DNA from 2 places in the Peribacillus sp. NPDC097675 genome. Region 2 is predicted to be linked to the other one. Evidence: riboswitches for the same ligand, from Rfam matches in the RefSeq annotation. Region 2 holds a riboswitch; the other holds the start of a gene.

What was found. Region 2 has a riboswitch for cobalamin ahead of metE (5-methyltetrahydropteroyltriglutamate--homocysteine S-methyltransferase). Riboswitches for the same ligand answer to the same signal wherever they lie in the genome.
Region 1: linked by a shared signal. The riboswitch ahead of ACQKL5_RS17075 (hypothetical protein) and the one ahead of metE (5-methyltetrahydropteroyltriglutamate--homocysteine S-methyltransferase) in region 2 are both predicted to bind cobalamin.

The regions. Positions count from the first base shown of each region.
Region 1 is NZ_JBNNSK010000011.1:191,136-194,295, reverse strand. Features, by position in the region: gene ACQKL5_RS17090 (YheC/YheD family protein) at 1-918, shown strand, start outside; gene ACQKL5_RS17085 (YheE family protein) at 979-1,182, shown strand; gene ACQKL5_RS17080 (hypothetical protein) at 1,249-1,440, shown strand; gene ACQKL5_RS17075 (hypothetical protein) at 1,469-1,693, opposite strand; gene ACQKL5_RS17070 (hypothetical protein) at 1,698-1,850, shown strand; cobalamin riboswitch at 1,914-2,109, opposite strand; gene ACQKL5_RS17065 (MBL fold metallo-hydrolase) at 2,188-3,006, opposite strand.
Region 2 is NZ_JBNNSK010000014.1:78,090-81,249, forward strand. Features, by position in the region: gene metE (5-methyltetrahydropteroyltriglutamate--homocysteine S-methyltransferase) at 1-1,732, opposite strand, end outside; cobalamin riboswitch at 1,873-2,066, opposite strand; gene ACQKL5_RS18760 (ion channel) at 2,355-2,777, shown strand; gene bcp (thioredoxin-dependent thiol peroxidase) at 2,840-3,160, shown strand, end outside.

The sequences.
Region 1 (3,160 bases), on a different contig from region 2:
ACGAGCGAGTCCCTGCTATCCCAACCCATGAATGGCTTCATTTTTTCTTCGGAAACCCGCTCGTGGAATGCAGTGACGGTTCCGCTGCCAGATATCGTTTATAATCGCATTCCTAAAAGGGGATTTGAAGCGTCATCACGCTTTCAACAACTCATCTCCTTTTTTAAAGAACAACATATCCATTTATTCAATCCCTGTTTCCTGGATAAATATTTGATGTACGAAGCATTGACGGAAGATGGATCTTTAGCCCGCCATCTTCCGTCAACCATTGATTTAACAAAACCAGCGCAACTTTCGGATTTTTTCCATTTCCACAAACATATTTACTTAAAACCATGCAAAGGAAGCCAAGGCAAGGGAATTTACACACTTCTCGAGAAGACGGATGGTACGCTTCAATTTTCTAGCCTGAAACATATAGAATCATACCCTGATTTCTCGTCTTTTTGGCATACAAATAAGGCATCCCTTCTGAAAAAGGGGTACCTTGCCCAACGAGCTGTTATTCCAAAAAAACTGAATGGACACCGATATGATTACCGGATTCTTGTCCACTATGAAAATGGATTCTATAAAGTGACCGGCAAGGGTGTGAGGATGTCACAGACTCAGGAAATCACGACCCATACACCAAGGGGCGGGAAGCTTTTCCCTTATCAGCACCTGCAAACGAGAAAGTTGAATCGGAAGTTATCAGATATAGCTCAAAGATGTGGAATCATCCTTTCCAGGAAGTTCGGCTTTCTCGGGGAATTTTCCATCGATATCGGCGAAGATACTTCCGGAACTCTCTTCATTTATGAAGTGAATTCGAAGCCGATGCAATTTGACGAAGAAGAAATTGAAGAGAATCGCCTTTTGCATTTAAAAAACCTTTTCATAGAACTAACTTTTCCTAATCAGATAAGAAAATAACCTCCATTAGCCATTTTCCATTATAATGAAATGAGAAACAGCTATATGGAGGTTATACATATGATTACACACTTTCAATGGAAGCCACTTCACAAGAATTTACCCGGATGGAAACTTTCCTTTTACTTCAATAAGCTAGCCGTTCAAGCCCTCTATCATAAAGACGGGTCCATCGAGTGGATTGCCAATCCGCCTGCAAAGCCAGATGAAGAAAAGCTTACGAGCATGATCCATGATTTAATGGTATACCACGTCTACGAATGACTTTTCTATGCAGAATAAAAAAACCCTCTTTGGCAACACTATAAAAAAGCCGAGGAGGGATTTCATTTGGATAAAGAAAAGATCACCTTTTTGAAGGATACCGAGTATGACGGCAAGGACTCCGCTTTCCTCGATGTCGATCGTTATATCAATGAAGGACTTGCGGGCGGAAATGTATATGAAGTTGCGGATACCTTGAACATCGAACAAGCTCATGACTTTTATGATGAGACCAAACCGAATATAAATAAACAGTAATATATGGAGCTTCCCTTCTGGGTGGCTCTTACTTGCTTTCTTGGTGTCCGAACAATTCTAGATTAACTTGGTTATATGCTTTTTCAAGATTTGCTTCATAAGCTTTCTTATCGTTTGTGCTTTCTGCTTGCACCTTAATTTCTTCAATCAGTCTTGCATGGCAATCAAATAAAGAAACCGTTTTTTCTGCCGATAGATTACGCATGATCTGCGCTTTTAGATGGTCCGTGAAATGCTCAACTGTTCCAAACAATGAAATGCCCCCCATAGATAACTATCCTGCTAAACAGGACCTTCCTGAAATTGTCCGAATATGGACTTATACAAAACAAAAAACAACTTCTCCAATAGAAGTTGTTAAAGTGCAAACGAAACATAACAAAGATGACCATGCCCATTCCATTTTATAAAAAATGAAAGCATGTTCTTGCTAATTTTTCGCACTTAACACCCCCTATCCTCGTAGGTCCTTGATGTTGTGCTAAAAACAGGCAGGTCTCCTGGCTCATGATCATCGCTTTTCGAACCTTCCCATCTTTCATCGTTAAAGACAGTGGCCTTACTCGAATCGCTCTCATTTACAGTTGCGGGACAGCGCCGGATTTTAACCGTCTTCCCTTTTAAGCAGATAGACATGATTCTATCTGCACCCGTTTCTAGGCGTATACTATTTTCCATTTAACTGTATCAAATTATCACTTCGAATACAATGAGGCTCATGTATTGTCATTGTTCTTGAGACCCTTTCTAGTTAATCCCTCTAAAGAGCAATCCATTTTCCTTTAATATTGACGTGATAATATGCTCCGAGTCCCATTCGTGTCCGGATATTTCGATAAGTGGATATTGGTTCGGCAATATGATTTGCTGAATTTCATGGATTTCTAAGCCTTGATCATACAAACGTAATATTTCCCCACTCAGATTTTCTAAATAATCGAGCTTCTTTTTGAACATTTCCTTTCCATTCGGTACATACCCCGCATGGCAACAAAAGACCTCATGAAAATCATACTGAAGCAACCTTCTGATGGAATCGATGATCATAGGGACAGATTCTTCCCTCAATATGAGCTTCGTCTTCGATGTAACATACAGGTCTCCCGAAAACAACACCCCATTGCTATGGTTCAGATAGACCATATGGTCCCTTGCATGTCCTGGCGTAAAGATTGGCTCCCATGTTTGAGTGCGTGAATGGATTACGCTACCTAAAGGTTCTGCCTGGAAGGCATCTCTGTTCCCCCAAAAAACTCTCCGATAATCAGGATACTCAGCATCCTTGGCACATACATCAAGGGACATCGGATGAATATAAATTGGAACGTTCCTATGTTCCTGTATCCACGCCGCCCCTCCGGTGTGGTCCTCATGGTAATGTGTCAGCGCAACTAAATCATAATCAGCGGATTCAAAGAATGGAAGCAGTTCCTGCAACAGAATTTGGGCACCCGTATCCACTAGCAGGCCATCTGTTAAAAACATGTTCACGCTCATCCCCGATTTGCTTCCCTCCGGTATTCCTTGTACACAGACCACATCGTTTATCGTTTTCATTTTCAGCATGACTTTCCACCCCTTTCAATAGCCCAATATCCTTTTCCTTCTAATTAACTTACAATAAATGTATTATCCCTTTATACTTTTTACAAGTAAATACCATCAACTTCGGTAAAATTTCAGAAAAGCACAACTCTACAGCGTTTATAACAATCTAGAA
Region 2 (3,160 bases):
CCCGTGAAATATCATCACGTTCAAACGACCAGTTCAATATCGTTACAGGACCGGTCAGCATGCCTTTAACTTTTTTCTCGGTCAATGTTTGGGCATACACACTTTCCTTGACTGTCATTGGCTTAATGAAATGGACATCGCCATAGATTACGGGCGGCTTTACACAGCGGGAGCCATAAGACTGAACCCAGCCTTTTTCAAGGAAGACGAATCCACCGAGCTTATGTCCGAAGAACTCGACCATATCCATCCGTTCGAACTCCCCGTGTACAAGGACATCCAAGCCGATTTCTTCCTGGATATCAATCCATCTGCTGATCTCCTCGTTCACGAATGTTTCATACTGCTCAGTGGTCCATTCACCGCGCTTGAATTTCCCGCGGGCCTGTTTGACTTCGGCTGTCTGCGGAAAGCTTCCAATTGTCGTCGTTGGAAGGAAAGGCAGGTTGAAAAATTCCTGTTGCTTTTGATAGCGTTGTTTAAAAGGCAGCGTACGGCCATGTGTTTGTAGCTTTGCCTGTTCGACATCTGTATGCACGTCTTTATGGTTTCGGGCATTAGAATTCTTCAGCTTTTCGAGGGCGACTTTATTGGCTGCCACCTTTTCTGCGATTGCCTGAAGACCTTGATTATTCCCTTTGACTAATAGGGTGATTTCTTCAAGTTTTTCATCTGCAAAGGCAAGTGCTTCTTTCACTTCGCTTTCCAGGGAGGTCTCATTTCGAACCGTCACGGGAACGTGGAGCAGGGAGCAGGATGGTTGAAGCCAGATAAGGTTTTCGGCAACATGTTTCTTAATGGATTCAATCAATTCGATTTTTTTCGTTAAATCTGCGAGCCAAATGTTTTTTCCATCAATTACACCGGCTCCGAGTACTTTATCTGCCGGAAAACCAATTGTTTGAAGGTTGCTGAGGTTTTTTCCTTTGTCATGGACAAAATCAAGGCCGATCCCCTGAACTGGCAAATCGATGACTTCTTGATAATGCTCTACAGCGTCAAAGTATGTTTGCAGCATGATATTAAGGTCGGGTGCAGCTTCATTCAATTTTTCATACAGGTAGGTAACAGTTTTCATCTCATCCAAAGAAAGGGAAGAGACAAGGGATGGCTCATCGATTTGTATCCACTGTACGCCTTCTTGTTCTAGCTCCTGCAATATTTGCGTATATAAGGGCAAAAGACTGAGAATGATGGCCGGAAGATCTTTTTGATCATAGCCTTTGGACAATGAAATGAACGTGTAGGGCCCAATTAAAACGGGTTTCGTTTCAATTCCTAGCTTTTCCTTGGCTTCTTGGTAAGCGGAAAGCGGTTTGTTTTCTGTTAAATTGAGCTGGGACTGTTTAAGCTCTGGAACGATATAGTGATAATTCGTATTAAACCACTTCGTCATTTCGGAGGCGACTTCATCCTTGTTTCCACGAGCCATTGAATAATAAACGGAAAGAGGAACATCGCCGCCTTTATAAGCCGAATAGCGTTTTGGCACCAGGCCGAACATGACAGACATATCGAGCATTTGGTCATATAACGTAAAGTCATTGACGGGAATGATATCGATGCCTTGATTTCTTTGTTTCTGCAAATTGCCTAAACGGACCGCTTCCAATTGATCCGTAAACTCCTTCTCATCTAAATTTCCAGCCCAGTAGGCTTCCAAAGTACGTTTCCATTCGCGATCCTCACCGATTCGAGGGTATCCTATATTGCTACTTTTCAAACCAACCATCTCCTTTGATTAAAATGAACAACAAAAAAGCACCCCTAACCGTCAAAAGAGAAAGTCAGAAATGCTTAAAATAAAGAGGCAGGTAAATACCCCTTATCATTATAAGGACCCTAACACTTCCCTATCTCCCGTAGGTTAAATCAGTGTTGTCGAAATAGGCAGGTCTCCTGGCTCAAGGAATCAAACTTAGCGGCTATAGCCTTCCCAATCATAAAGATCAGTGGCATCAAACATAGCCCTAACATTCCCATTACAGTGGCGGGACCGCGCCGGAATTACACCGGACTTCCCTTTTCATCCTAAAAAATTAGGAACCTATCTCCACATATGAAATTCATAAAAACCTCGTCCATAAAAAAACAGATAACAGAATTCTGATAATATAAAATATTATAAAAATTTAACCCATCTTAGCACACCCCAATTGTATGGGTCAACAAGGAAAAAAGTCGGGAAATGGGGTCTGACCCCCACTGTATATCGTCGAAACCCCTGATACATCTGTGTTTCCCATGTTCTCAAGTGTTTGGGAAATAGGGTCTGACCCCTAAACCGAGCATATATTGACTGCTTTAAGAGTATGTATAAGGGGAGTGGGTGGTTTTGAAATGAGGCGTAGGGGATGACCTTTTATATTTTGATTGCGGGGATTATCTTTTGCATGGTGATGAGCATTCGGACCTTATTTCTTTCTGAGTCGGAGGCGAAGAAGTTTTCTCTAGAAGATATGCTCTGGCTCGGCAATTTATATGCGACATTATTAGTTGGTTTTGCACTGATTTATTTATTATACGAGCTTCAGAATCATTCGGTGATTCTTGATATGGGAAATCGTTTGGATGGAACCTTTTCTGAGCAATTGAAGACCTCTTTTTATTTTAGTGCGATGACGATGTTCTCGGTGGGATACGGGGATATCTCGCCTATCGGGATTGGCCGGATGATTGCGACGATTCAGGCATTCATTGGCTACACGCTTCCGGCTGCCTTTGTGATCAGGGCCGTAATCGATTTCGAGCAGAAGGAGAAAAACAAGAAGAAATGAAAGTTGTGTTTCTTTCGATTATTGGGTACGCTTACCATAATGAAAGAAATGGAGGGGTTAGAATGACGCTTAACATTGGAGAAAAAGCACCTGATTTTCAACTACCAGCGAATAATGGAGAACAAGTTTCCCTATCACAATTCAAGGGTAAACACGTTGTATTATATTTTTACCCAAAAGACATGACACCCGGTTGTACAACGGAGGCTTGTGATTTCCGTGACCATAATGAACAATTCGAAGAGCTTGATGCTGTCATCATTGGCATTAGCCCGGACCCAGCAGCACGTCATGAAAAGTTCATTGAAAAACATGGACTGCCGTTCCTTTTGCTAGCGGATGAAAAGCAAGAAGCCGCTGAACTATACGACGTCTGGAAATTG